2 linked regions of the Prosthecobacter debontii genome follow. The protein of the gene in region 1 interacts with the protein of each later gene in a pairwise test. Links are inferred from orthologs where the notes say so. Each region holds a gene or a part of one and is shown on either strand. Other genes may lie near its edges.

The links.
Region 2: the proteins of dnaA (region 1) and dnaB interact in binary tests that used the Escherichia coli proteins (3 or more experiments, as listed by UniProt). The link is inferred for Prosthecobacter debontii from one-to-one orthologs.

What each region holds. Positions count from the first base shown.
Region 1 is NZ_FUYE01000008.1:190,090-205,279, forward strand. The notes cover bases 3,892-6,798. They hold dnaA (chromosomal replication initiator protein DnaA), read left to right. Parts: upstream 3,892-4,544; coding sequence 4,545-6,053; downstream 6,054-6,798. Other genes in these bases: B5D61_RS13650 (hypothetical protein), read right to left, coding at 3,892-4,278; B5D61_RS13660 (sialidase), read left to right, coding at 6,116-6,798. Also shown: B5D61_RS13630 (nitrilase-related carbon-nitrogen hydrolase), read left to right, coding at 1-568; large conductance mechanosensitive channel protein MscL, read left to right, coding at 596-967; B5D61_RS13640 (polyadenylate binding domain-containing protein), read right to left, coding at 1,107-2,105; B5D61_RS13645 (phytoene/squalene synthase family protein), read right to left, coding at 2,242-3,108; more of B5D61_RS13650, read right to left, coding at 3,115-3,891; more of B5D61_RS13660, read left to right, coding at 6,799-7,213; B5D61_RS13665 (MDR family NADPH-dependent oxidoreductase), read left to right, coding at 7,344-8,327; B5D61_RS13670 (hypothetical protein), read left to right, coding at 8,391-9,674; B5D61_RS13675 (metallophosphoesterase), read left to right, coding at 9,686-10,564; B5D61_RS13680 (hypothetical protein), read left to right, coding at 10,561-11,418; B5D61_RS13685 (response regulator), read right to left, coding at 11,543-12,169; B5D61_RS13690 (histidine kinase), read right to left, coding at 12,213-14,303; B5D61_RS13695 (hypothetical protein), read right to left, coding at 14,436-15,190. UniProt on the Escherichia coli protein: Plays an essential in the initiation and regulation of chromosomal replication. Binds in an ATP-dependent fashion to the origin of replication (oriC) to initiate formation of the DNA replication initiation complex once per cell cycle.
Region 2 is NZ_FUYE01000014.1:59,479-74,698, forward strand. The notes cover bases 4,337-7,273. They hold dnaB (replicative DNA helicase), read left to right. Parts: upstream 4,337-5,005; coding sequence 5,006-6,541; downstream 6,542-7,273. Other genes in these bases: B5D61_RS18290 (PVC-type heme-binding CxxCH protein), read right to left, coding at 4,337-4,835; B5D61_RS18300 (cytochrome-c peroxidase), read right to left, coding at 6,701-7,273. Outside these bases: B5D61_RS18280 (Gfo/Idh/MocA family protein), read right to left, coding at 1-1,167; B5D61_RS18285 (GntR family transcriptional regulator), read left to right, coding at 1,278-1,979; more of B5D61_RS18290, read right to left, coding at 2,091-4,336; more of B5D61_RS18300, read right to left, coding at 7,274-7,720; B5D61_RS18305 (tetratricopeptide repeat protein), read left to right, coding at 7,913-8,602; B5D61_RS18310 (hydantoinase B/oxoprolinase family protein), read left to right, coding at 8,612-12,289; B5D61_RS18315 (hypothetical protein), read right to left, coding at 12,317-12,796; B5D61_RS18320 (GNAT family N-acetyltransferase), read right to left, coding at 12,868-13,353; B5D61_RS18325 (TIGR02594 family protein), read right to left, coding at 13,360-14,010; B5D61_RS18330 (carbon-nitrogen family hydrolase), read left to right, coding at 14,105-14,890; B5D61_RS18340 (secretin N-terminal domain-containing protein), read right to left, coding at 15,206-15,220. UniProt on the Escherichia coli protein: The main replicative DNA helicase, it participates in initiation and elongation during chromosome replication. Travels ahead of the DNA replisome, separating dsDNA into templates for DNA synthesis.

The sequences.
Region 1 (15,190 bases):
CATTCACAACCGAGCGCCCATCCTTGTAAACGGCAAACTGTTGCATCAAGACAAACTGCATCTCACGCCTTGGGAGAGGGCCTTTAGCCCTGGTAAAACCCTCCATTTGTGGCACTTCCACGGGTTCAAGATCGCTGTGATCATCTGCCTGGACATCGAGATTCCTGAGATCTCTTCCTGTCTGCGTGGGCAGGAAGTGGACCTGATCATTTGCCCCAGCGCCACGGAAACCATCCTGGGCGTCGAGCGTGTCGATCGCTGCGCGTCGGCACGTGCCGTCGAACTCGGCTGTCATGTGGTCGTGACGCACCTCACCGGTAAGGCACACTCTGAATTGATCGACGAAAACATCGGACGGCTTGCGCATTACGCCCCTTCTCAGGCCTCCTTCCGGAAAGCTCCTCGTTGGACTGAAACCGACGTTTTCGACCACGGTGTTCATCAGCTGCGCATTGAACTCGACACTAAACCATTGGAGATCATGCGCCGCATGACCGTCGAAACAAATCCGTCCCATCTTGGCAAAGAATCGGCTGGTCAATTCTCCATTTTTCAGATCGAATCTTAACCGTTAGAGCTGAACAAACCTATACTCATGAGCATGATCAAAGAATTCAAAGAGTTTGTTATGCGGGGCAACATCATCGACCTCGCTGTCGGTGTTGTCATCGGTGGAGCTTTCAGCAAGCTCGTGGATGGCGTCGTTAAAGGCGTCATTGGCCCCGTCGTGAACATGGTCAAAGGAGAAGATACCTGGCCATCCTTAGTGCAAGGCGTCTGGGACCTCGGCAATGGAATCCTGAATTTCCTGCTTCTTGCGGCTGTGGTCTTCTTCATCTTTGTGAAACCGATCAACAAGCTCCGCGCCCTTTCCAGCAAACCGAATTCTCCAGTCCCGCCTCCCGTGCCTGAAGAGGTCAAGCTACTCACGGAGATCCGTGATCTCCTGAAGAAAGAGCAAGTCTGAGAGGCATGCCCTGATCCAAATTGGACGGAGTCCTGAAAGTAGGATACCAAGGCTCTAGGGCTCCGCACTCCACAGATCTGTCAGACCGAACGTTTAGCCCTGAACATCCGAGCTCAGGGCTAAACGTTTCATCCTAAAGTTATGGCACTTCAAAGACCTTCTGGGTGGTCGGGTCCAAGGCCAATGAACCGCTGCTCAGACCGGTGACATCCAGTTCTTGATAAGGTGGATAGGGACTGATGACACGACCCTCCTTGCCCGCACGTTTGCCTTTGAGGAATGAACCGCTATTCCCGGCCGTGGAACTGCTATTCGTCTTGGGTTTAGAAGAAGAGGCTGTGCTCGAAGGAGGAGCTTCTTCTTTCTTGGGTTGTGCCCCAGGCAGCGGGTAGTATTCCGATGAAGATGATGACTTGGATTGCTTCACTTCTTTTTTTGGAGGTGAAGGCGGCGTGTCTTGAACTGCTGGAGAACTCTTCTTGGTGATCGTCGGAGGCGTGTATTTGGCCGGAGGAGAGGACTGGGGAGCCTTCGGCTTGACCGAAACCCGCGGAGGCGGAGAGGAGTTCATACGACTCCCCTGCTGTGTGGGAGGATTCGTCGGCAGTCTCTGCTGGGGAGGAGTCTGGTATTGAGGCTGCTGCGGAGGCATTTGCCCTTGCGCGGTGGGCTGCTGATAACGCGGCTGCTGCGAGGGGTAGCTAGGCTGAGTGGCATAGCCCTGCTGTGGATACTGACCGTAGTGGCTCTGATAGGAGGGCGGTGCATTGTCCAAGCTGCGGCCTTGAGGGTAACCGCCATGCTGAGACTGGGGCTGGGAAGAGTAGCCTTGGGGAGCAGAATCGCCGTAAAACATGCGACGGAACATGTCCCCAAACTTCCGGCCGAAAGTCGGCAAGAACTCCATCGGACTCACATACTCGGTGCGTGGCTGGCTGTATTGAGGCTGGCTATACCCTTGCTGCGGATAGCCGCGCTGGCCATACCCCTGTTGAGGATAGGCTGGCGATTGGCCATACCCAGGAGGTGGCGGATAGCTGTAGCCCTGCTGCGCCACGGCGGGCAAAGCCAAGCCACAGAGGATGAGCACCTGCCAAAGCCTTGGGGTCTTGCGCCCTGGAAGGGATCGATTTTTCATATGCTTAAGGTTTCTTAAATTGTGTCTCATTCAAGAAGATTCTTGAAAGCAGCCGCTCGCCCTCGGTATCCGCGAGAAAAGGGGCTTCTAGCTCTGACGAAACCTCAGATGGATTTGTTCAGCACAAAAAAGCCCTCTAAGAAGCGATGCCAAGCCAACGCGCCAGCCAGGCACGGCTCATGTAACGGATGAGGATCCAGAGCTTCCGCGCTGCCGATAGGCGGCAGCGGCTTTCGAAGACCGGATACCGCTGCCGATGTAGCTTCTCCAGAATCTCGAAATACACCTGCCCCATCATGCGGGCTGGGATGAGGGCCACCCGATCTTGGGCCGGGAGGAGTCGAGCCGCTTCGTCATAGAGCTGACGCGCCCGTTCATACTCAAAGTCCATCAACTGAATGAACCGTTGATTGTGACGACCTTCGAGAATCTCCCTTTCCGTGACTCCGAACTTCGCCAAGTCTTCCAAGGGGAGATAAATGCGACCGGTTTCTCGGGCGTCTTGGCCAACATCACGGATGATATTGGTCAACTGCAAGGCATAGCCCAATTTCACCGCATAATCACGAGCTCGTAGCTGCGTGGCTCCAAAGATCTCTGCGCTGACGAGCCCCACCACCGAAGCCACTTTATAGCAGTAGGTCAGCAGCTCTTCATAGGTCTGGTAGCGGACATGCACGATGTCACTCGCCACCCCATCGACGATCTCCGTCAGCCACGCGCGGGGAAATCCATACTTCCGGGGAAGATGCACCACCTCATCCAGCACGGGATGCCCGGGAGCGATGCCTTCACTCACGCATTGCTTCCAGTGGTGGAGTTCCTTTTCTTTTTCCTCCTCACTCGTGGCCACGTCATCCGCGATGTCATCCACCACACGGCAAAAGGCATAGAATGAAATCATGTCCCGCCGCCTTTCCTCGGGCAAACACGCGAGAGCGAGAGCCAGATTCGACTTGGCACGCTGAGCCACTTCCGTTGAAGAAAGAGAGGAATCCGTCATGACACATCATTTCCCCGCCGCAGGACGAGCGGGAGCGTTAAAACCATGACGTAAAAGGGTGAGCACAAGCGCTAGAAACAACCAACTCTGCATCGTGGCAAGCACCAATGCATTGAAGATACGAACTGCCCAACGCCCGAAGCCAGAGCCACCAGCCAGAGATAAAAAACTCTGCCCGGAGAAATCAACCAAAACCAAAATGGCAAGAGCTGAGATCACCCACGCCAGCAGAGGCAGAGCAGTGACTCTTAGCACCTGCATCACCCGAGCGAGGATGAACGTCAGCGAGCCACGAACCTGAGCCACCACCATCGGTAAAGCCGCAAAAAGAACCGCCGCCTCCACCACCAAAAACTCCGCCAAGCCGGGCTCGGCAGGATCCACGCCCCGCCAGGCCAAGATCCACAAGAGCCCCAGCCCTGCGGTAACAGTGACAGCCAGCCATCGGCTCTGGAGGCGCTCCCTCACATCTTCGACGCTTTTCTCCACATCCCATGCCGAACATTCCTTGCGGAGGATCACCCACGTGATCAAACTCAACTGCCCCAGAACCATCGTGAAGGATTCCATACCCAAGCGCAGACCATGGACGATCCAGCTCCCCCAAGTGGGCATCACCCCCAGGCAGGCCACACCTTCGAGCAAGAGCCAAATCCATGAAACGACCATGAGCAAAGCCAGCGGCAGACGACCATGATTGAGCCGACTTTTTTGACGTTGCGATGCTCGGCGCATTGGCACCTTCGACTTCAAGAGCAGCCAGACCAACAAGCCCGGCAAACCCAAGGCAAGAGGCCAAGGAGGCACGAGACCTTGGATCATCATTGCCAGTCCCAAACCTGCATGAGGCAGCATGTGAAAGAGTTGTGACTTGAGGCTTAACGACGCCCATTGCGGATCATCGAGTGGCACGGTCCAGGGCTCTGGAGAAACGGTGAGGCCATAGCAGACAACAAGGCCGATCACGAGCCAAGGCATCCCTTGCAAAAGACTGAAAGCCTCTGAAAAAAACTCCCTCAAAGGATGCCATCGAAGATGTAACCATAAGCCCACAATCAGCCCCACCAGAACCGCCAAGGTCTGAGGCCAGAGATGCTGCGTGGGATCCGTCATGAAAGAATCCGTATCTCTTTTGCTGCAAACTGGGCGAATGCCAAGAGAGCGTTTCATGAACTGTGCCAGAAAGAGGTTGGACACAGCTTCTCACAGCATTTTCACAACTTATTCACCGGTTGTTCATAGATATTTAAGACATGCCGTGAATTAATTTTGAAGACTGCACGATCAAGCTTTAAAAACTTTAAAATTTAGCTCAAGATTTGCTTGTGAATGGTGTCAGTTTCGACATACACAGAGGCAGATTTTAAAAACAAATGACGGCGCTGCATTCCTCCCCAGAATCAGCGCCTAATTTGTCCCCTCCCGTTTTTTTCGACATGCATCAACATCCCATGGAGACCGCTCATGAAGACTCAGTTCCTACTCACTCCCTTCCTGCACAAGGCGTCGAAGGTTCTGACCTCTTTAAGCTTCAGCCCACGGCCTGGGATCAGATCTGTCACATTCTGTTGAAGAAGCTCGGACAGGATAATTTCCAACGCTGTTTCTCGGGAACCACGGCTCAGATCGTTGATGGTCATCGCTTTGTGGTGAATGTACCCAACCCGATTCATCAACTGTGGATCGAAAGCAACTTTTCTGGCACCCTGGCTGATGCTGCAGCAGAAGTCTTGGGAACGGCGGCAAGCATTGAATTCAGCGTCGCCAGCGAGCCGCTGATGACGATTCCGATGACACTGACCTCCTCAGCTCAGCCTGAACTGAAGGCGGCACGTGCCATCTCCACGCGTCATGATGATCGTCCTCTGGCCAGCCCTCATGTCTCCGCCGACAACAACCAAGGCATCCGCTCTTTTGCTGATGCAGGCCTGAATCCGAAGTTCAACTTCGACAGCTTCGTCGTCGGTGCCAATTGCAGCTACTCAGCAGCAGTCGCTAAAGCGGTGTCGGAGAAACCCGGCCGCATCTACAACCCCCTGTTCTTCTGGGGGGCCACAGGACTGGGCAAAACGCACCTCATGCAGGCCATCGGCCAGGAAGTCCTCCTGCGCAAAAAGAAGGCCATCGTGCGCTATGTGACCTCAGAGCAGTTCACCAACGAATTCGTGGAAGCGATTAAAAAGCAAAGCTTCAGCCAGTTCCGCCAGAAGTATCGCAAAGTGGATGTGCTGCTGATCGATGACGTTCACTTCTTCGGCGGTAAGGACAGCACTCAGGAGGAGTTCTTCCACACCTTCAATGAACTGTTCAATAACGCCAAGCAGATCGTCCTGGCCAGCGACCGTCCGCCAAGTGAGATCAAGAACCTGGAAAGCCGTCTCGTCTCCCGCTTCGAGTGGGGTCTGACGACTCAGATCCAAACGCCTGATTTCGAAACACGCGTGGCCATTCTCCGCCGGAAGATGAGTGACTTCAATGTCTCCATCGAGCCCTGGATTCTGGAGTTCATCGCCAAGCGGGTGCGCACCAACGTGCGCAAACTCGAAGGTGCTCTGATGCGCGTCGCAGCTCACGTCTCTCTTGAGGGCACCATGCAGAACGAAAGCGCACTGGCGGCATTCCTCCATGACGTCATCGACGAAGAGCCGACCAAGTCCGTCACCGTGGATCGCGTGCAGAGAGCAGTGGCCAACCATTATGATCTGCGGGTCAGTGACCTGACCGGCCCCCGCCGCCCGAAAAACATCGCTGAAGCCCGCCAAGTGGCCATGTATCTGACCCGCCACATGGTGAAGCTGCCGCTGATCCAGATCGGCGAAGAATTCGGTGGCCGCGATCACGGCACCGTCATCCATGCCTGCAAGGTGGTCAGCCAGCGTATGAATGATACGACCGACTTTCGGGCCATGGTGGATCGCCTGAGCACGAAGCTCATGGAGAGCTAAGTATCTAGACCCATCACCAACACGCTCAAGATTCCGTTCAGGCAGTGCGTATGAGTCCGTTCATGACTCGCGCCTGCCTTTTCGCCTTTTTAGTCTCCACTGCGTGTGCTGCCGATCCCCTGTGGGATTCCATCGCTCCGATATTCACACCACCCGCAGAGTTCGCTGAGCAAAAGGGTGACTATCGCTCTCCCCTGATCTTTCAAGACGGTCACCAAGTCAAAACAGCAAGCGAGTGGCCGGCCCGCCGAGCCGAGATCCTCCAGCAATGGCATGTCATCATGGGCGAATGGCCGCCTCTGTTGGAAAAGCCACAGTTGGAGGTGATCGAAACCACCCCGAGGGAAAACTTTACCCAGCATAAAATCCGCCTGCAAATCGCAGCTGAACAAACCGGTGACGGCTACCTTTTGATCCCTGAAGGCCAAGGCCCCTTCCCTGCTGTCTTCGTCCCTTTCTACGATCCTGAAACGAGCATCGGTCTCAGCGAGAAACCCTTTCGGGACTTTGCCTATCAACTGACCAAGCGTGGCTTTGTCACCCTCAGCATCGGCTCCCCCGGAGGAGACGCGCGCCTTCCTGTGTTAACCCCTGGCACCAAATGCCAGCCTCTAAGCTACTTGGGTTATGTCTCAGCCAATGCCTGGACAGCGCTCTCGCAACGACCTGAAGTGGATTCAAAATGCATCGGGATCATGGGGCACTCTTATGGTGGAAAATGGTCCATGTTCGGCGCGTGCCTGTGGGAGAAGTATGCCTGCGGCGTTTGGTCAGATCCCGGCATCGTCTTTGATGAAACACGCCAGAGCATCAATTACCAGGAACCTTGGTATCTGGGTTTTGATCCCGCTTACACTCGTCCACGGGGCCTGGTGCGTGCAGACAGTCCGCGCACGGGTGCTTATAAAACCTTAATCGACCGCGGTCATGATCTCGTCGAATTCCAAGCCCTCATGGCGCCTCGCCCCTTCCTCGTTTCGGGAGGAGCCGAGGATCCACCCAAACGCTGGGTTCCTTTGAACCACCTCATTGATCTAAATTCCTTGTTAGGCCAAAAACACGGTGTCGCCATGACCAACCGCCCGGATCATTCACCCAATGAGGAATCCAACGAAGCCGTCTATCGTTTCCTTGAATGGGCGTTGCGAAAGCAAAAGTGAAGAGCCCACGGTTTGGTCATGTTGCACCCGCCCTAAAAGCCCTCATCCCACGTAGTACGTGATAGCCAAACACGCGCGCCGTGCTGGTGACTCTTTTTGCATCCCTCCCAACCTGTGCCAATCATCTGACATGTCATACTGCCTGTCTTTCTCCACTACTGGCAATCCAGTGGATGTCATCGAACACATCGAACGTCCTCTGGCCCCGCTACATGGGCATGAGGTCCGTGTGCATATGCGTTATGCACCCATCAATCCTGCCGACATCAACTTCATCGAAGGCACCTATGGCCGTGCCGCGCATCCTCCTGCCATTCCCGGCCATGAGGGCTGTGGTGAAGTGGTCGAGATTGGGCCCTTGGTGACTTCCCTGGCTGTCGGAGACGTGGTCATGCCTCTGATCAGTGGGGGTTGCTGGAGTCAATACATGACGGCCGCCGAGCTGCACTTCGCCAAGCTACCCGCCGGCATTGATCGGGTGCAGGCATCCATGCTCAGGATCAACCCAGTCACGGCTTGGCATTTGCTCAAGAACTATACTTCCTTAGAAGAAGGCTCATGGGTGCTACAAAATGCGGGCAACTCAGGCGTCGGCCGTGCCCTGATTCAAATCGCCAAGAGTTTAGGTCTTAAAACCGCCAGCTTCGTCCGTCGACCAGAGCTTGTTGAAGAACTCACCTCCCTCGGTGCGGACGCCGTCTTTTTAGATACCGACGAAGGGCTAGCCCAAGCCAAAGACTTTTTGTCCGAACATGAACTCCGCCTCGCCGCCAATGCAGTCGGTGGGGATAGCGCGATCCGGTTGATGGAACTGCTCTCTGCCGAAGGCACGATGGTCACCTATGGAGCCATGAGCCGCCGCAGTTTAAAGGTGCCTAACAAATTCCTCATCTTTAAAAATCTGCATCTTCAAGGCCTCTGGATCACCCGTTGGTTTGAGCAGGCCAGTTCCCTGGAACTTGCCGAAGTGCTGGAGCCTTTGGCCAAGATGGTCCTGCATGGTGAAATCGTTACCGCAGTGGATGAGATCTTTCCCATGACGGAACATACACGTGCTCTGAAGCGTGCTCAGGAGGGGGGAAGACGAGGCAAGGTCATTTTTGATCTCGCCTAAGGTTCACAAAGCAGGCAAAGATGAAGGCTCTGACAGCGTATGGAGCCTCCTTCATTTTTCGCCATGCTTCGTTCACCTACCTTCCTCGCCTGCCTCATCGCAGGTCTTTTACTTCCCGCCTTCGCCGACACGCCTGAGCAAGCCGCGCAGAAGGCTCATGATGAAATCTGGAAGCGCTTCGTGGACGAATACGACCTCGTTCTCGACTACACCGCTCTGGATGGAACCATCATCCGACCGACGCCAGAAGACTGTCGCGAGATGAAGCCCAGCGCCTTGAGTTGGGGTGTGCCCAATGAAGACGGCCCCATGTTCAACGGCCTCTACCTCGACGCGCTGTGCACCCATTGGAAGCTGACCCAGGATGAAGACATCCGCGCCAAGGCACGTCGCCTGATCAACGGTCTGCTCCGCGTCTCGACCGTCGGTAAAACACCGGGCTTCATCGCGCGCGGTATCGCCACCGATGGTAAGACCACCTACCCGCTCGGCTCCAATGACCAAACGACGCCTTGGCACTATGGGATCTACCGGTTCCTCACCGACGGCTTAGCGACACCGGAAGAAAAAACCAAACTGACCGCGGCCTTCATCGAGAACATGAAGATCCTCGATCAGCACGATTGGAAGATGCCCACGGATGGCCCTCCCTGCCCTTATCGTGGTGACTTCCTCAAACCCACGTGGGAAGGGGTGCCGCGCATCCTGTTTTGCCTGAAGGCCATGTATCACTTCACGAGTGATGAGAGCTGGCAGAAACGCTATCTGGCAGCCGCCCATGAGAAGGTGGGGAAAAAGGAACGCCCACGCATCGACTTCTGTCGTGAAGGCATGGTCTTCGATCCTGGGCAAGGGCCGCGTCATTCCTGGACCGGCTCCGAGGGTGTGGTCTGCCTGCGCGCGCTTTGGGAAATGGAAAAAGATCCTGAGCTCAAAGCCCTCTATGCCGAAGGACTGCGCCACAGTGCTGAACTCTCCGCCAAGAGCCTCTCCCTCATCGAGAAGTTCGATGTCAACGGCACCGAAGTCTTTAACATCGACTGGCGCGTCATGAACGAAGCCTGGCGGCCCCAAACCAGCGAAAAAGATGCCGTAGATGTTGCCGTAGCCGGGCTGCGTGTGCAAAGCCGCAACTCCCCTCGCCTGCACCTAGAGAAAGATTATCTGCGCGAGCCTTGCTTTGCCGCTTGGGTGGTCAGTCTTTGTCCCGATAAGGCCTATGTGGAAACACAGCAGGCTGCGATTGAAAAAGTCATCACGCACTACCGTTTCGACAAAGCCCACCTCTCTCAGTTCTTCCCGGTCGAATCGGCCTACTGGAGACTGCAAGAACACGCTGCCCAGTAACTCTCTCGTTCATGACACGCCGATCCTTTCTCCAGCAGGGCACGCTTTGCATCGCGGGTCTGACTTCAGGTCGCTCAGTCTTGGCTACCGAGGCGGAGGCTCAGCCTCTGCTGCGTATCGGCTTGATGACCGATCTGCACTACGCGGATAAGCCTGCGACCAAGACCCGCTTTTACCAAGAGGCTCTGGGCAAGCTGGATGAAGCGGTGGAGGTGATGAACCGGGAAAAGCCCGCCGCCGTTATCGAATTGGGCGACTTCATTGATCAAGCCCCGGATGTGGATCAAGAACTCGAGTGGCTCAAAACCATGGAGTCGCACTACGCCAAGCTGACTTCACCGCGACACTATGTGTTAGGCAACCATTGTGTCACCACCTTGACCAAGCAGGAGTTCGCCAATCACACCGCACTCGCGCCCACAGGCTACAGTTCTTTCGAAATCCAGGGAGCGCGTTTCATCCTACTGGATGCGTGTTACCGAGAGGATGGCGTGCCGTATGGACGCAACAACGCCCACTGGAAAGACTCAGCGATTCCGAATGCCGAACTGAAGTGGCTGGAGAATGAACTGAGCCAAGCCAGTGGACCCGTGATCATTCTGGCCCATCAGCGCTTGGATCTGGACAAGGCCCATGCCGTGAAAAACGCAGCGGAAGTGCGCGCTCTTCTGGAGAAATCCGGCAAGGTCACCGCCGTCTTTCAGGGCCACTCTCACAAGAACGATCTGCAAGACATCTCGGGCATTCCTTACTGCACCCTCGCGGCAATGATCGAGGGCACAGGTGCGGAGCACAATAGTTACTCGCTGCTGGATGTGCTGGCCGATGGTTCTCTGCGCCTGAAAGGCTTTCGCCAGCAGTCGGATCGTCGCTTTCCCGCTTCCGTATGAAAATCCCCCCTGCCTTTCTTGGACTCAGTCTCAGCCTAACTCTTCTGACATGTTATGTCCATGGTGCCGACAGCGCCACAGCGCCTGCGTCGCCAGTCATCAGCACGGGTCAGTGGCAGCATGAGGAGCTGAAGCGATTCCCAGCCAAAGAAGCCAATCAAGGCGTCGTCGCCGATGACGAGTATCTCTATGTGATTTCCAATGTCGAAATCGGCAAGTATCGCAAAGATACCTTCGAGCGAGTCGGTGGCTGGAAGGATGCCAAAGACGGCCCCTTTATTCATCTGAATGCCGGCCTCATGCATGAGGGCAAGCTGTATTGCGCCCACTCCAATTTCCCTGGTGTGCCCATGACCAGCTCCATCGAGATCTTCGATCCCGTGAGCATGCAACACATCGGCACTCACAGCCTCGGCATTGCCCCAGGGTCGCTCACCTGGATCGTCTGGCATGAGAATCACTGGCTGGCCTGTTTTGCCCACTACGCCAAGAATCAACCCAAGACAGGTCGTGATCCCTCCTGGACGGAACTGGTGCAATACGATGCCGAATGGCGACGCACGGGTGGCTGGACTTTTCCAGCAGGCATCGTTGAGATCTTCGGCGGCTCCAGCAGCTCCGGCGGCAGCATCACGTCCGATGGCACCCTCTTCATCACCGGCCATGATGCCAAGCAGCTCTTCGTTTTAAAATTCCCCACCGCAGGCTCCGTGCTGAAATGGGTGGATACCATCCCCATGTCTGCCGAAGGCCAAGCCTTCTCGTGGGACCCGAAAGAGCCTAACCTCTTTTACGGCATCATCAAAAAGACCCGCGAGGTCGTGATTTCCCGCATCAGCCGGAAGGGGGCTTGATACGGAGGTGAGATCGACAAGGAGAGCATCATCGCACTCAGCCCCTCACTTAACCTCTCCCCGCTTGCGGGGTGAGGGGCTGTTTGTAAGGTCTGTCGCCTATATCCTGAAATCCCATCCCCCGTCACACCGAAACTAGCCCACGCCGGATCGCCTCGGCGGTGGCTTGAGCGCGATCATTGACCTTCAATTTTCCCAGGATTCGGCTCACGTGCTGTTTCACCGTGTCCTCACTGATGCCGAGGATGGCCGCGATCTCTTTATTCGCATTGCCTTGCGTCACCAGCGTCAGGATCTCCCTCTCACGTGGGGTGATCTCGGGCTCCGCAGTTCGCTCACGCAGTCGGGCTTCCAGATCGGCCGCTAGCCATCGCTTTCCTCCTGCCACCGTTCGGATGGCAGCCAGTAAATCATCACGCGAAGACGATTTTTGCAGATACCCCAAGGCCCCCGCACGCAGCGCCGCCTGGATCTCATCATCGCGGGCAAAGGTGGAAAACATCAGCACCTTGGCATCGGCACGCGCCTCCAAGATGCGCGCTGCTGCGTCGATGCCCGAGATGCCCGGGAGCTGGAGATCCATCAAAACCACGCTGGGCTGCAAGCGCGTGTAAGCCTCAAGCGCCAACTCGCCGCGCTCCACTTCGCCCACCACCTTCAGATCATCCTCCAGCTCCAGAGACGCCGCGATGCCACTGCGCACCACGAAGTGATCATCCACGAGCAAAAGAGTAATCGAAGGCAAAGACATGAGAACGAAAAAGTAAGAAAATGGAAACCAAAGCCACAGCGCATCACAGCGCACTCAGCGGGAGATGCACCTGCACCTGAGTGCCATGCGGAGTGACATTCAACCACTCCACAGAAGCACCGATCCGCTGACAACGCTCTCGAATTCCCATGCAGCCGAAGTGCCCCTTCTGACCTTGGGTGGATACAGCCTCCACACCGACACCATCATCGGAGATGGTGAGGCAAAGCTTCCCGTCTTCGACTCGCAATCCCAAGGCGATGGAGCTGGCTTGCGCATGCTTCAGCACATTGGTCACCGCCTCTTGAGCGATCATGCGCAGGTGATGCGCCACATGCACCGGTAGGTTCGGCAACGGCGGCAGGACATGCACCGACACATGCAAGGAGTCACTCAGCGTGCGATCCGCTAGCTCCTGCAAGGCCGCAGGCAGATCCGTCACGCTATCGGGTTCAGCGCGCAGGTCCGCCACCAGATTCCGCGCTTCCGTCTGCACGCGTGACACCAGATGCCTGGAGGACTCCAGCAGGCCCTTGGCTTTATCTTCCAAAGGCCGCGTCACCGCCGCGTCCAGGCGCAGGGACAGGCCCGCCAATTCCTGCTCCAAGGTATCGTGGAACTCACGAGCGATGCGCTGCCGCTCCTCCAGCACCGCTTCATGGGAAATCCGCCGCCGCAGCGCCTCCCCTTGCTTGACCACCTGACGCCGCAGCAGGGTGATCCACAGCACGCCAATGGCCACCACCGCAAGCAGCAGCGCCACCAAGCCGATCAGCCGTTCCACCGTCCACCAAGACGGCGCCCGGAGCACGATCAGATCCTCCGGGCCGCGCAGCAGCAGCATGGCTCGGTCCGGTCGCGAGCGAAAACCTTTATCGGTGGAGGACTCCACTCGGCAGATCCCCGTCAGCTTCAGCAGCGCCCCCGGTTTCACCAGTTCCGAGGGCTCAAACCCAGGCACCAGAGCTTTCAGCGGCTGCTCGGCGGAGAGCAAGCGCAGCTCCCAGCCCGCCGCCGTGCGATAGGCATCCACCATCTGCGCCTCCAGTGTGACGAGATCTGCGTCCAGATTGCCCTCCATAATCTCCTTCACCGTCACGTTCACCGGCACCACCGCCTGCTCCGTGCCGGACGGTTCATTCACCGGCACCGCATCCACCAGACTGGCGCTAAAGCCCAGCATGTTAGGAAAACCCGCCACATCCACCTGTTGCCCAGTCAGCAGTCGGTAGGGCTTGGCCAGACGCACCGCCAGTGCCGCAGGACGCGCCGACACGCTCGCTTTGTCAGCCCCCTTGGAGGAGGTCGGCACCGGCACGTATTGATCCAGATCGCGCAGGAAGACCTGCCCATCCGGGAAAGCCGCCAGGACGATCCCCGTCGTGCGCACCCGATGCCCGAATTCCTGCGTGCGACTCGGATCGAAACGCAGCAGCCGAGCCGCCGAGATGATTCCCAGGTCTTGAATCGCCGGGGCCGCTTTGAGGATTTTCACATCGCTCCAGTCTGTGACTCGCAGGTAGGGAAACACGAGCTGCCGCCGATCATTGATGCCGCCCGCCGCCAAGGCCGTGATTTGCAGCTTCGCATCCACATAGTCATCCATCGCTTCCGGCAGCGGCGCATCCACCCGCACCTCGATCACGCGACTGCCTAGCGCCAGATGCAGGATCGTGCGATTTTCCTCCGGCACCGAAAGCTGACGCCCGATCCCCTCCACCTGCACCCGCTGATAGTGATACCTGCCCGAGGCCAGATCCTCATAATCCGCCGTCACCGGGATCGGCGGCTCCCCCGTGCCGATCACCTCATAGCTCTGCGCCTCCACCCCCGCCAGATACAGCCCCGGCACGCTCTTCCCCCGCAGCCGCACCCGATCCCCCACCTTCAGCGCCGCCCCATGGGGATTCACCCGAAAGTAAGTCCCGCCCGTCTCATCCTGCACAAACACCGTCCCGCTCGAAGGCGACTCAATGAACCCCACCACCACCTCCAACTCCGCCGGCACCCCCGCCAACGCCCGATCCGGCGGCAACGCCCGCACCTCCGCCGCATGGCGGAGTAGCTCCTGCGCCTGCACCTGCACGCTGAGCACGAGGAGGGCTAGGAGAAGGATAAACGGACGGAGGGGCATTGGGGGTGGGCGGAGATCGGTATTCGGTGATCAGATCACAAAGTCATGCCGATTGCTAGCGACTGAAAGCTGCAAAGTCGTCGGTGAAACACGGTCGCTTCCAGACAGATTATTTGGGACAGCATAGTTTAACTAATCAAATTCGTATCGATGTCGGATAACAGATTGTTCGGCATCTTCTCGGTAGTTTTGAGCGAGAGATCGGAGAGTAGCTCCAAGCCTACAGAATCCTCTGTCCTCCGCTTGAGAAGCAATTCTCTCCCATTTCTCAGCAAGTTCGACCTCCTCTTTGCCTCCACTAAAGCCATGAACACCCCGTGAATTGAAGATACGAATTCTCAAACCCATGCGAAACTCAGGATCGTCTTTAGAATCGAGCAACTCACAAACAGCTTCCCTCCAAAGTCCATTTTCATCTTTGGGTGTATAGTATATGACTTCCCCGATTTGATGAGAGGCCACTTCCCAATGTCCAGAAGCAGTGCAAATCTCTTTCACCGATGCTATCCAGGATCTGAGTTTTGCATCGTCAAAATCACCGTCCAGGCACAAGCCAGGTGGATGATTCCAGTCATTTAACAATCGGTATGCATTCCGCACCATGGAACCTTTAGTTTCATTAGCTTCTGACAAATTCTCATCCTGTTTCTCCTGATCTGAATCAGAGTCTATAACCTTGTGTCGCGAGCGATAAATCATTCGAATGACTTCACAAAAGAACTCTGGGCGCTCTGACAATTGGCGATACAGTGTCCGGGGGCGTGCCCCATTGAAGCGATCCAATAGAGCAAGGAACTTCACCTCCATATAGGCGAGACGCGCCTCATCGATCTCGTTGATCTTCTGCAAGTGGTGGAACACCTCGCAAATTTCGTGAACATCAATGT
Region 2 (15,220 bases), on another replicon or contig:
TCAAATCGCTGGGACATCCAGCCACTTGCGCTCAGCCCAGCTCTGCAGGCCGAGTTCAGCCAGTTGCACGCCCTTGGCACCTTCACGCAGCGTCCAGCGGAAGGGGGTATCGAGAACCACGTGCTTGATGAAGAGCTCCCACTGGATCTTGAAAGCGTTGTCATACTCCATCATGTCCGGCACTTCCTGCCAATGGTCGTAGTGATTGATCGGGCTATCAATATCGGGATTCCAGATCGGTTTCGGCGTGCCCGCCAGAGACTGGAACCAGCACTTGCGCAGGCCCACCAACGCCGAGCCATGAGTGCCATCCACCTGAAGCGTCAGCAGGTCATCGCGACGCACACGCACGGTCCAGGAGCTGTTGAATTGGCACACCACATTCTCAGCGGTCTCAAAGGTGGCATAGCAGCTATCATCTGTATCGCAGACATAGGCCTGGCCTTTCTCATCCACTCGATTCGGCACATGGGTGGCACCGAGGCAGGACACGGACTTCACTTCGCCGAACAAATTATCAATCACGTAGCGCCAGTGGCAAAGCATGTCCACGATGATGCCGCCGCCGTCTTCCTTGCGATAGTTCCAAGAAGGCCGCTGAGCAGGCTGGCCCTCATGCTCGCCGGTGAACACCCAATAACCAAACTCACCCCGCACGCTGAGGATGCGACCGAAGAACCCTTGATCCTTCAGCAGTGCCAGCTTGCGCAGGCCTGGGAGCCAGAGCTTGTCCTGAACCACACCGTTCTTGATCCCGGCTTTTTCACAAACCTCCGCCAGACGCAGTGCCTCCGCCGTCTCCACGGCCGTGGGTTTCTCACAATAAATCGCCTTTCCAGCGGCGGCCGCCATCTCGACAAAGCGGGCACGGTGCAGGGTGCCTGAAGCATCGAAGAAGATCGGGTAAGCAGGGTCCGCCAAGACCGCTTCCAAATCCGTACTGGTCTTCAGCGGCCCGGTTTTGACGCAGCTATGCTTGTCGGCCAGCGCCTGAAGCTTACTGGCGCTACGGCCCGTGAGAATGGGGTCTGGCATCAGGGTCAGATCATCGGAGACCTTGATCCCGCCCTGCCGAATGATGGCCAAGATGGAACGAACAAGGTGTTGGTTGGTGCCCATGCGTCCGGTGACGCCATTGAGGATGATGCCGATGCGTTGGATGCTCATGCGATGCGAAGAATTCTGGTTGGAAAGCATTGCGCAGAAAACGCGGATGCTTGTTGCGTCATACATCATATATGATATATGGCAAATGACTTTTCCAGTCCCCCGCCCTCATGCGACGCGCCAAATCCCAGCTTTCCTCGGAAGGAACGAATGTCGAAATTCGTTCCACGCCGATCCCCACCAAGCAGCGGGCGGTGTATGAAGCGCTGCGGGCCGAGATCATGGGCGGGCAACTCCAGCCTGGGGAGGTGCTGGTCATCGATGCCTTGGCCAAACGTTTTCAGGTGAGCATCATCCCGGTGCGGGAGGCCCTGAGGCAGCTTCAGTCCGAGCGGCTGGTGGAAATTCGAGCGCATACCGGCGTGCGTGTCACCCCCGTGGATATTTCCGCCATCACCGAGATCTTTGCTCTGTTAGGTGCCTTGGAAACCGCCTCCGCCTTACAGGCCCTGCCTCGGATGACGGAGGCTGATCTCCGTGCCCTGGAAACCATTCTCAAGCGACTGGAGACGGCGGCTGAACGCGGGGATCATGCGGCCTTCGAACAGGCCAACCGTGAGTTTCATCTCCTGCCCTGCCACATCGCAGGCTTCAGCCGCGCCGAAGAGGGGCTCCAAGCCCTCCTGGCCGAGTGGGAAAGGCTACACCGCCTTGCTTTTCAAGGCACTCAACCGCCCAGCCCCGAACAAGCCAATAAAGATCACCGAGCCATCCTGCGGGCCTTTCGCCAACAAGATGCGGATAAGCTCGCCCAGGTCATCCGTAAGCACAACGAGACGGCGGTGACGCATTATCTGAGGCAGGTCAAGTAAAGCCGAGCCTGCCCAAGATTGCTGCTTTGGATAACCTCGAATCCGAGCAGGACACAAAAAAAGCGGATGGGACTTCCCAACCGCTTTTTTGCTGTAAGCGAAGACTAACGATTACTCCGTCTGGCGCATGTAGGCCACGATGTCGGCAATGTCCTGGGCGGAGAGTCCGAGTTGGCTGGCGCTGAGCATCAGAGAGCGGTCCATCTTCTTACGGCTGGCGATGCGGCTCTTCGGCACAAACTGGGTCTGGCCGCCCATGCTGCGAACGATGAGCACATCCCCATCGGTGAGCACCATGCCGTGGATCTTGATGCCATCCTTGGTGACGATCTCCATGCCCTCGAAGCCGTGAGCGATGTCCTTGCTCGGCTCCAAGATGGCTTGGGCGATGATGTCGGTCGGCTGGCTCAGCCCCCAGCCTTGCAGGCTCGGACCAAACTCGACGCCTTGATGATTGATCTGGTGGCACATCACGCAGCGGACGACCAGGGAGGAGCCATTCTTGGCATCACCTTTGAGCGCCAGCACCTCATCCAGCTTCACCAGGCTCGGCATGGCGGGAGGGGTCTCGATGGTGACCAGTTTGGTGGCTTCAGGATCGAAGATGCCCTGAGCCTTCAGTTCACCGGCGATGTTGTAGCTGGACCAGTCATTCGTGCTGCGATTGATCAGCCACCACATGGCATCACCATGGATTGGGGATTCCTTATCCTTGGCTACCGCCAGCATGGCTTGAGCGGCCGAGGCGTCTTGGGTGAAGGCCAGGGTGTCCAGAGCCAGCTTGCGCTGGGGCGCACTCAGTTTGCTGGAGAGCGCACGAGTTTTCACCGCTTCTACAGCAGCGGCGGGGTGCAGACGCCAGGTGACTTGGGCAAAGGCGTTGGTCCATTCTTCGGGAGCTACACCGTTGCTCAGTTTGTGAAGGGCCGCCCAAACCTCGGCTTCTTTACCCGTGCAGCCGATGCCCCAGGCCTCAAGGTAAGAACGATCTTGTCCATCGGAACGTTTGGCCAGTTCCACCAGGATGTGCTCACTCTGGGCAAACGGCACATCGCGCATGGCGACGGCGATTTCACTACGGACGGCGGCGCTGTCATCGGCAGCCAGCGTGTTGAAAAGGTGCATGAGATCTCCTCCCGCAGCGCGCAGTGCACGCAGAGCCACGAGGCGCTTGTTGGCATCGTCAGACTCCAGCCAGGTGCGGACTTTCAGGTTACCCTTTTCACCCATCTGAGCCAGCAGCCAGACGGCACGTGCTGCGATGTAGGGATTGGCATCATCCAGCAAGGCGGTGACGGCAGGCAGGGCTTTGTCTCCCTGTTCCTTCAGCTTCACAAATCCGGTATGGCGGACGTTGTTGGCGGGTGATTTCAGGGCTGCGATTTGACCTTCAATCGTGTCGTAGTTTACCTTGGTCACCTTGGGGTTGGTGCCCTTCGGCACGATGCGATAAATCGTGCCGCTGCAGGTCTCATCGGTATCCATGTGACCGCCGGTGCGTTTGTCAAACCAGTCGCTGATGTAGATGGCACCATCCATGCCGACGCAGACATCGCTCGGACGGAACAGCGTGTGGCGCTCATCGGACATGTTGTCCTTGCCCCCCACGAAGTCGCTGCCCTTGAAGACACCGGTGGTGTTGCTGGTGCAGAAATCAAAGCGCTCCAGCTTCATGCCAGCGCCATCGGGTTTTGGCAGATAACCGAACACCACGTTGCGACCTGTTTCGCAGCTCAGCAGCAGGCCTTTCCATTTGTCGCCCAGCGCACCGTTTTCATAAAAGGTCATGCCGGTCGGGGCACCGCCCCCATAGACATCTCCAGCCGGGATGCTGCCGGGATCGTCCTGACGCCATTCCGCCACGGCAATGGTCTGACCAGGGCGTTTGTCGGCACGCCACTGGCGTTTGCCGTCGGGCGAGAAGAAGCCGAAGCTGCCGCCTTCGATGAGATGGCTGACGCGGCAGGCGGGGGGATCATCATTGTCATTCAGATACATGTCGCCGAAGGAGTTACGCACGCCCTCAAAGCTGTTGCGGTAGTTGTAACCGAGGATGCGCACGTTGTGGCCGCTCGGGTCCAGGCTGGCGGTGAAACCACCGACATAGACGTGACCGTCGTCACTCTTTTCGCCAGTGTAGCTGTTGTTCAAGTAACCGCTGCCGATGCGGAAGGTGTTACCGCTTTTATCGCTAAACTGGGCACCACAGTTGCCGTTGCTGAAATACCAGCGGCCATCCGGTCCCGCATACACCGCGTGGAGACTGTGATCGTGCTGAGGCTGCTCGAAGCCATCCAGCAGCACCTCACGCTTATCCACAGCCGGATCGAATTTGAGGTCACGATTGACGTCGGTGTAAACGATGATGTTCGGGGCGTTGGAGACGACAATGACGTTGTCAAAGACCGCCACACCCAGAGGGCACTCCAGCTCCTTTTCCCGCACGAAGACGTGAGACTTGTCCGCCTTGCCATCGCCATCGGTATCTTCCAGCACGCGGATGGCGTCCCCCTCACGGCTGCGGCCACTATGCCGGCGGTAGTTGATACCTTCCGCGACCCAGACACGGCCTTCGGCATCCACATCCATGTTGGCGGGGTTAAACAGCATGGGAGAGGTGGCCCAGACCGAGATCTCCATGCCCTCGGGCACCTTGAACATGCTGGTGTCCAGATGCTCGGGAGTCACCTGATTGGGATCAAAGGCTGGCACCGCTGGATCAGGGGTGAAAGCAGGCTTGGCAGCCACGAATTCTTTTTCCTTCTTGGCGGGCTTTTCGGGTCGATCCGGTTTGGCCGCGTAGAGGCTCACCGTGAGGCCGGCGAGGAGGGCTAGAGCTGTGAATGGTCGGAGCATGGGGGGCTAAGGAACGAGGTGGGAAAGCCTCATCTTACGAGAGGTAATCCCTTTGTGACCAGCTTTGAGTTTTTCACATATCGAAGAAATTATGCACAAGTTATCCACAGGTTGTTCTCAAAGTTACTCTGATTGAATCCAGCGGTGGTTTCGGCCATGAATCTTCTGACATGGCAGAATCCGCTTCCAACCTTGTCCAAGCTGCAGCCGCCCCTGGTGAGCTGCCCGAAAAGGCGACCCCGAAACCGCAGTCCAATCCCTTTGGCCGTAAGCGGAATGAGATCCCGACTGCGGAGGAATTGCTCGCCAACATCAACCGTCAGCTTCCCTTCAGTGACGAAGCGGAAAAAGGCGTCATTTCCAGCATTCTGCAGGACCCGAACGAACGGCTCAGTGAGAGCCGCGTGACCCTGCCAGCGGCAGCTTTCTATCACGAGGCCAACCGGACCGTTTACGAAAAGCTCCTGGAGTTCTACGACAAGAATTTGCCTGTGGACCCAGTGATGCTCACCAATGCACTGCGGGATCAAAACCTGCTGGAGCGCGTGGGCGGGCCAGCCGCCATCACGGAGTTATTCACGTTCGTCCCGGTCCCGACGCATTACTCCTATTACAAAAAGATCGTCCTGGATAAGCATATCCTGCGGCAGATGATCCATGCCTGCTCGCTGAACATCGATGCGGCATACGAGTTCGGTAAAACGGAACTGGATGCGGATATCAATACGCTGATCGACCACAGTGAGCAGCGTGTGTTGGCGGTGCGTGAAGCCACGAATGGGAAGAGCGATGGTGTGAAGTCTCTGGCCTCCCACGTGGCCGAGGCCATCGATAACATCCAATACATGCTCGAGCACCCCGGGCAGCTCCGAGGTCTTTCCACGGGTTACAGCAAGCTGGATAGCATGAGCGGTGGTCTGCAGGGCAGTGAAATGTTCGTCATCGCGGCTCGTCCCTCCATGGGTAAGACCTCCCTCGCCATGAACCTGGTGGAGCACGTCGCCGTGGATTGTGACAAGCCTTGTGCGGTCTTCAGTCTGGAAATGAGTGCCACCATGCTGGTGCGCCGTCTGCTCGTCTCACGCGCCCAGCTTTCGTTAGGTGATCTCTCCCGCGGTCTCATGTCACGCGCTCAGATGGAGGCTTTGTCGAAAGCCACGCGTGAGCTGCAGAAGGCCACCATCCTGATTGATGATACACCGGGTCTCGACGTGCTGGAAATGCGTGCCAAAGCGCGCCGCATGAAAAAGCAGCACGATATCCAGATGATCATGATTGACTACCTCCAGCTCATGACCTCCAGCAGCCGTCGTGCGCAGGATAACCGTCAGATTGAGATCGCGGAAATTTCAGCGGGGATCAAAGGCATCGCCAAAGAACTGAACGTGCCGATCATCGTCCTGGCCCAGCTCAACCGTTCCGTGGAAGGCCGTAAAGGCCAGCGCCCCGTGCTCTCCGACCTTCGTGAATCCGGCTCCATCGAGCAGGATGCCGACATGGTGGGCCTGCTCACCCGTGAAGACTACGCTGGCGGTAAGATGGAAGTCGGCACCGAGGAGGAAGAAGAGCGCAAGAAGGGGCAGGCCCTGCTCATCTTGGCGAAGAACCGTAACGGCCCGACCGATGACGTGCCCCTGCGCTTCATCGACTACGCCATGCGCTTCGTGGAACGTTTCCCTGAGGAAGGCGAAGCCGAGTCTCCTTGAGTTGAATGAAGAAACCTTTTTCTTTTTTGGTTTTCATCGCAACTCGATGATGACGTTGAACCTCTTTCGGATCGAAAGAGGTTCAACAATTCAGATCTTAAGAGGATCTGTTTCCACTTCCTGAAATCTGGCCAGCGGATCGATAGAACTCCATCGACCTCAGGCCTTCGGTGTATTTGGCCCGCTTTCTGGCAACCGAGGTTTGGCGATGTATTCTTTCGGCAACTCGCCTTTGAGTGACTTCAGAAAGGTCACAATACTGACGGTTTCTTCGTCTGTCAGTGTTTTGCCCAATTGATGCTCAGCCATCATTTTCACCATCTCATCCAGTGTCTTGACGGACCCATCATGGAGGTAAGGCCCTGTCTCCGTCACATTCCGCAGGCTCGAGACCTTGAAAAAGTGCTTGTCACTTTCCTGCTTGGTCGCCTCATAACGACCCAGGTCTTTGAGGCCCGGCCAAGCTTTCACGAGGCCTAGTTTATGATACATCGCGCCCCCAATAGCGGGACCGTTATGGCACGTGGCACACCCGGCTTTGGCAAAGGTTTCGTACCCTTTCTGCTCCTCTGCGGTCAGCGCTTCCTTGCGTCCCTTCAGGTATTCATCCCAACGGGCGGGAGTCACGAGACGGCGCTCAAAGGCTCCCACGGCTTTGCCAAAGTTGTCATAATTGACAGGATCTTTTTCCTCAGGAAATGCTGCGTTAAAAGCCTCCACATAGCCAGGGATAGACTTCAGCACTTCCACGACAAAGTCAGCGCTCGGCATACCCATTTCCACAGGGTTGAGCACCGGACCTTTGGCCTGTTCCTCCACGGATGGTGCACGACCATCCCAGAACTGAGCGATGTGTATCGCTGCGTTATAGACGGTGGGTGAACTCCGTCCCCCTAGCTTGCCTTCGTGTCCGGGAGAGAAAGGCAGATTGTCCTGGCCATACTTATCCAGCACATGGCAGCTATTGCAGGACATCTGACCGTTTTTCGAGATGCGTGTCTCGAAGTAGAGCATGCGGCCCAGTTTGATCTTGGCTTCAGTCAGTTCATTCTCAGGCGCAGGCATCTCCGTGGGGAGAGGCTTGAACATGGCCAAATAGGAGTCTGACAAGGCGTCCGCATGAGCCCATGAGGCGGCGAGGGCGAAGAACGTGGTCGTGATGAGATGTTTTGTTTTCAAGGCTTAGGCGCTTGGGGGGTGGATTGGGGGGGGCGAAATTACGTCTCGCAGCTGTCCTTGATTACATACAATTTTTGATATCGAAGCCTCTCGCCGAAGGGTGCCCTTCACTTGCTTAAAGCTGTGCGTTTTTTGCGATCCGCAAGGGCACTTCCCCCCTTGCCTGTCGCGGCTCCGAAGCTAAGGTCCGTCATGATTCTCCGCTGCGTCATCCCCCTCACGCTGGTGCTCGTAACGATCTTTTCCCAGGCTCAGGAGAAGACCTCTTCCGAGGTGCTCGAAAAGCTCAGAGAGGCGCAACGTCTGCAGCAAGAAAATCACTACAGCGAGGCCTTGCAAAAGCTCGACGAACTCGAAGCCGCGCACCCTGACATCCCGGACATTTACAACCTCCGCGGTTCCATCTTTATGACCCCGGCCTTGCGGGATTTTGCAGAAGCGGAAAAGAACTTTGCCAAAGCCGAACAATTACGCCCGGAGGCCATCGAACCCCGCTTTAACAAAGGCGAATTGCTCTTCGTTAAGCATGAATGGGCTCAAGCGGAAGCCGCCTTCCAAAAGCTGCTCGATGACTACCCCAAGCTGCCGCTACAGATTCGTCACCTGACGCTCTACAAGCGCCTCGTTTGTGAAGTCAAATTAGGTAAATTCGAAGCGGCAGAAAAGACATTGAAAGATCACTTCACCTTCATGGATGACACGCCGGCTTATTATTTCAGCCATGCAGCCATCGCTTTTGGTAAAACCCATGAGGGTGAAGCCAAAGACTGGCTCGCGCGTGCAGAGGCAATCTTCAAGCCCGCCGAACTGACCGCCTACCTGGATACCTTGATGGAAGTCCGCTGGGTGCCCAACATCAGCCTGCCCTTTTCAGAGCAATAGCCTAAGATCATGTGGAAAATCGCAGCGGATACCGGTGGCACATTCACGGATGCCTTTGCCCGCGATCCCGAGGGTCGCGAAAGCCGCTGCAAGGTGCTCTCCACCGGCTTGCTACGAGTGCGTGTGACGGCGATCTCAGATGCTCATGGGTGGCACGTGGAGGCGCTACCCAACATGGGCCCTGGATTTTTCCAAGGCTTCATCGGGCAAGCTGGGCCAGTGCGAGTCTGCATCCGTCATTCCACGGCCGACCATCTTGAAATCGAACCTCAAGCGGCAGATGCTACTTTTCCATCGCTTCCTTTTCTGCTGGATCTTAGCACCGGCGAAGAAGCCCCCGTGCTGGCCGCGAGGCTTTTAACACACACCTCGTTAGGCCAAGAGTTCCCGCCCCTGGAGCTACGGCTAGCCACCACACGCGCGACGAATGCACTGCTGGAGCGTAAAGGCTCTCCCACCGTGTTCTTCGTCACCCGAGGATTTGGGGATCTGCTGCGCATCGGGGATCAGCGCCGGGCGGATCTCTTTGCGCTGAAACACGAAGCCCGGCCGGTCTTCGCCAAAGCGGTGGCGGAAGTGGCTGAACGCCTCACCTCTGACGGTCAAATCATCGGGCCGCTGGACGAAGAACAGGTTCGCCAAGAGGCCGAGCGACTCGTGAGTGAAGGCTATCGTCATGCAGCAGTGGCGCTCCTGCACAGTTACGCGCACCCTGAGCATGAGCAGCGTGTGGCGGAGATCCTCTTCGAGGCAGGCTTCAGCCATGTCAGCGCCTCCAGCCAAGTGGCTCCCTTCACCAAGATTCTACCCCGAGCTCAAAGCGCTGTTGCCAATGCCTACCTTACAGGGCCGGTGGAATCCTTTCTTCAAGGTGTGGCCCGTCCGATGAAAGACGCCTCTTTCTTCATCCTGAATTCTGCAGGCGGTCTCGAATCCACGGCCACCATCCAGCCCAAGGACTTGCTGCTCAGCGGCCCGGCAGGGGGTGCCATTGGCGCGGCCAATGCGGCTGCGCAACTCGGCTACTCCCGCATTCTCACGCTCGATATGGGAGGCACCAGCACGGATGTCGCCCGCATCGACGGGCAGCCTGGTTATCGTTTCACTCAGAATGTGGCAGGTATGCAACTTCTGGCCCCCTGCGTCGCCATCGAAACCGTAGCGGCCGGTGGCGGCTCCATCTGCCAGTGGACTCCGCATGGTCTGACCGTCGGTCCCGAGAGTGCGAGTTCTCACCCAGGCCCAGCCTGCTATGGTCGCGGCGGCCCGCTGACGATCACCGACGTCAATCTCTTGTTAGGCCGTTTTGATCCGGCACGAGCCCCCATCCCGCTCGATAAAGAAGCCTCCAGAGCCCGCTTGCGAGAGCTGCTGGCTCTGAGCAGTGGCTTTAAAAGCGAAGACGAACTGCTGCACGCCTGCCTTCAACTTGCCATTGAGCATATGGCGGATGCCATCCGCCGCATCTCAGTGGCGGAGGGTTATGATCCTGCTGACTATGCTCTACTCGCCTTCGGGGGCGCGGGGCCCCAGCATGCCTGTGAGGTGGCAGATCGCCTGGGGATGAGCACGATTCTGGCCCCTGAGCATGCGGGCATTCTCAGTGCCGTGGGCTTGTATCAGGCATTGCCAGAACGTTTCGCTGAGCAGCAGGTGATTAGCCCTCTCGGCGAGTGCTTGGATGAGGTCGATACGTGGGTGCAAGCCTTGGTCGAGGAAGCAAGCTCAACACTGAACAGCACCGCCATCGCCCCCGACGAGACACGCACCCCTCAGGCATCATTCATGGCGGAAATGCGCTTGCGAGGGCAAGATACGCCGCTTCAGGTTCCCTTCCAAACCGCTGTGGAGCTTCCCGAAAAGTATCGGCAGTCCTATCAACGTCTTTTTGGTTATCCTCCCCCTGCCCAACGCACTGTCGAACTGGTCAGCCTGCGGGTCATCGTTCGCGCCTGCCCCCCCGATCCTTCATCATCCACCTCGGTTCCGTCATCCGAGTCTCTCGGTGAGGGTCCGCTGCTGATCCAAGATGCCTTCAGCACGCTGGTGGTGACGGCAGGATGGCGCACTGAACGTGTGCCTGGATTTGGCCATGTGTTAAAAAAGATCCCCCACGCTGAGTCCTCCATAACGAACGATTCTGCACAAGGGCTCATGTCTCAGGCCTCACGACGTGATCTCGTCCGCCATCGCCTGCACAGCATCGTCTCAGAAATGGGGGCATTGCTTTGCCGCACCGCCATCTCCACAAATATCCGCGAGCGGCTAGACTTTTCCTGCGCTCTGCTGGATGCCGAAGGGAGGCTCATCTCCAGCGCTCCACACATTCCGGTGCATCTCGGCGCGCTAGGTGTCTGTGTGCGAGAAGCGACACGCGGTTTTGACTTGCAGCCAGGAGACACGTTGATCACCAATCACCCGGCTTATGGCGGCTCTCACCTGCCGGATGTCACTCTCATCACACCCGTCTTTGATCGGGAGGAAAAGTTGCTCGGGTTTGTGGCGAACCGAGCGCATCATGCGGAGATCGGCGGTATCACGCCAGGCTCCATGCCTGCCGCGGCCACCCGGCTGGAGCAAGAAGGCGTCGTCATCCCGCCTCAGCATCTGGTGAAAGTAGGCGCATCCTGTTTTGAAACCCTCGCCAGCCTCCTGACCACAGGGCCGTATCCCACGCGCAACCTGGCGGATAATCTCGCTGACCTGCACGCTCAACTTGCCGCCAATCTCCAGGGAGCTCAACGTTTCCTCGAATTGGCAGGAGATGACTCACCGGCACTGCGGCAATGTCTGGCCAGCATCCTGGATCACAGTGCGGACGTCATGCGCAAGCGCATCCCCCAGATCCAAGCGGGCATGGCAGAGCAGTCTTTGGATGATGGTGCGACCATCCGCGTGCAGGTTTCCCCGACCACTCACGGCCATCTGAAGCTCGACTTCACTGGCACCGCGCCCGTTCATCCAGGCAATCTCAACGCCACCCGAGCCATCGTGAATAGCGCCGTGCTGTATGTGCTGAGGCTGCTTCTTCAGGAAGATCTGCCCCTCAATGAAGGACTGCTGGCGCCGGTGGAATTGCACCTACCAGACAATACGCTTTTAAACCCGAGCTTCCCGATGGATGCGGCTGAGGCACCCGCCGTGGTCGGAGGCAATGTGGAGGTGAGTCAGCGACTCGTGGATACACTGCTTCAGGTGTTTCAGCTCCAGGCGTGCAGCCAGGGCACCATGAATAACTTCTTGTTCGGCAATGCCCGGTTCGGTTATTATGAAACCATCGCCGGAGGGACGGGCGCTGGAGACGGTTACGCAGGAGCTGATGCGCTGCATAGCCACATGACGAACACCGCCATCACGGATCCAGAGATCATTGAGCAGCGTTACCCTGTCCGTCTCCACCAGTTCGCAATCCGGCAGGGCTCAGGAGGCAGCGGCCTATGGCGCGGGGGGCACGGTGTCATTCGTGAATTTGAGTTCCTCGAACCCCTAACCGTCTCCATGCTCACCCAGCATCGTCGTCACGCCCCTTATGGCATGGCAGGGGGTAGCCCAGGAGCCTGTGGACGACAGACGCTGTGGCAAAATGGCATCGAGACGGAATTGCCCTCCAGCACCAGTTTTGCCGTGCAGCCAGGAGATCGCGTGAAGATCGAGACTCCCGGCGGAGGTGCGTGGGGCGAGGCCTAGGAAGGCTGGCCCCAATTTCCCCCAGCCTCACTGCGGCCCACGCAGATATTCGGTCACCCGATTGTTACGGAAGGTCACACTAGCGGCCTTATAAGGAATGTAAGTGACACTGGTGCCGTAACCTCCCCAGTAGGGATCCCAGGCCCCATAGTAGCCAAAACCACGCCCATAACGGCCGTAGCCTCCCCAGCCTCCACCCCAACCCCAGTTATCGGTGTAAACAGGCTGTGAGCCGAGATAGGTCCACTTCTCCGTCTTCACCCCTTTTTGGCTGCCAGCGGCCACGTTGTCAGGGCGGCCCCAAGCCAGGAAAACACCTTCCTTCGAGAGCCCCTCTCGAATGCGACCTTGATTAATCAGCACCTTATCGCTGTCAGAGAGCTTACTGTAGATCTCCGGGTTGCTGGAGATGCGCCGCTCGATCGGAGAGGCGCAGCTCATAAGGCCAACAGCACCGACGAGGGCAAGCAGCGCACGGCCTAGGTTAAAAAGAGTTTTTGTGTTCATAACAAATCAAGATACGTCACCCGATTCCAGACTGAGTGCATTTGCGCTTTGTTCAATCAAGCGACGAGCGGTCACAATTTCATCGCGAAATGCACCTGTCGGCCGATTTCTTCAAATCCACAGCTCGGGTAGAGATTCTGACCGATCACGTTGGACGCCATGGTTTCAATCTTCGCCACCTTCAGATTTTGATCCCGAAAGTAATCCAGGGCGTGATGAATGAGACGGCGTCCCAAGCCTAACCCGCGGGCAGCCTCCACCACGGCCAAATTGGGGATGCGGCCAATGGAATTGACCTGATCCACACGAGTGGTGATGTAACCGAGGATCTGCCCGGCACGCTCCGCCACGAAACAGCCCTCCGGGTTCACCTTGCAATCATCGTCGATGTTATCAGCCTTGCGGGCTTTCCAATCCCGCCCATTCCAGACGCCAAGGCGATCCTCCAGCATCTGATCCAGGGCCACTGCCCCAAAAGAATCCACCGTGATCTGGCGCAGCGTTTCCAGATCCTCGTGACGGTAATGACGAATGGCGACAGGTTGCTCGGAGATCATGCGGTTTTAAAAAGGCCAGCGATAGGGTGAGTTATGAATCAGTTTATTGCGAGGATACGCGCTGATTCGCACTTGGTTTGCGGAGTTCCCACTCAGCAGCCAGACATTCGTGGCATCCATCGCATGCAGAAAGCCGATGTGACCGCTGCTGGCCTGATCGGTCGTTAGAGGTTGGAGGATACACACTGCACCGTAAGTCGCTGCCACAGGCCTGCCCCATCCCCACCAGTCCGACACACGGCCGCTGCGCTGCCCCGGATAACCCGACTTCCACAGGCACCAGTAGGTGAAGGCCGCGCACCAGGCCGTTTCATCTTTGAGCAAATTGCCACTGATGCCCACGCTACGCAGATACTCCAGAATGCGTGGATTATCCTGATCTCCAGGCCACTCCTGCACGCCCTGCTCCATGATGCCAATCTGCATCCATGGCGGCGGTGCATTGAAGCTGACCGGCTGTGCTACAGGAGCTTCCATCGGCTGTCCGGTGACAACACCGCTAACAGTCAATACCTGCCCAGGAAATAGCACCTTGCAGTTATCTGTGCCGTATTCACACAGACCCGGATTCAGCTTCTGAAACTGGGACAGCGTCATCCCAAACTTCCGTGCGATCTTACTCGGGTTATCTCCTGGCTGAACGATATATTGGGCCATAGGCAAAGGTTTAGGGGAAGTTTGTGTCCATGCCAAGGCGAATGCGCTGATGCAAATGAGCTTACCTCATGCAGATTCTCATTCTTGATCCACCATGAATATCCACGCCGTTCAGCTTGATCCTGTCTGGGAAAACAAAACCGCGAACTTTGATCGGGTGCGTCGCCTGCTCGAGGCGACTCCCCCTAAACCTGGATCAGTCATCGTTCTCCCTGAGATGTTTGCCACGGGGTTCAGTTGCCAGCTCGACGTCACTCGCGAAGCGTCGGGCGGAGAAACCGAGCGCTTCCTGCATGAGTTGGCTTGTGACTGGGACTGCGCTGTCATCGGAGGTTTAGTGACCTCAGCTCCCGATGGACGCGGGTTCAATCAAGCCTTAGCCCTCACCCCCAACGGCCATGAACTGGCGCGCTATACGAAGATCCATCCCTTCAGCTTAGGCGGTGAAAGCGAAGTCCACACGCCAGGGGAACAGGTCCGTGTTTTCGAATGGCAAGGAATCAAAATCTCTCCGCTGATCTGCTACGACCTGCGTTTCCCCGAACTCGCCCGCGCGGCCTTAGCCCAAGGAGCCGAGTTCCTCATCTACATCGCCGCCTGGCCTGCGCGGCGTATTCAGCATTGGCTGACCTTGCTCCAAGCCCGGGCTATCGAAAACCAAGCTTACGTACTGGGCGTGAACCGCTGCGGTCAAGAGCCCCAATCCACCTACTGCGGCCGCAGCGCCTTGGTGGACCCCCATGGGGTCATCGTCGCCGATGCCTCGGATGGAGAGAGGATTTTAACGTGCACCATCAGCCCTCAAACCGTCCGGAATTGGCGGCAGGATTTTCCCGCCGTGAATGATTATTTTGCAGGAAGCGGGAAGTCTATCCCTTAATGTTAGGGCATCCGTAAGCCTCAACTGAGATGCTCCACATGATTCTCGAATATTTGATCCTCATGTTCGCCCTTGGAGGTCTGCTGTCTCTCTTCGCGATGCTGCTTGGAAACATTTGGGGTGCTGGGCGCATTTTTAACCTCTTACTTCAGTCAAGAAAGCCCACGGATACTGAACTCAAGAGCGTTCAGCGTTTTCGCACCGTCGCATCCCTATCATTCTTAACTTGCTTCATTCTCCTGATCATCTGTGCTTCTCTTCGCTCACGTTGATTGAAGAGAAGATCAAACAAGCTGTTGACGTGAGTAACGCCGATTAATTCTCTTCCAG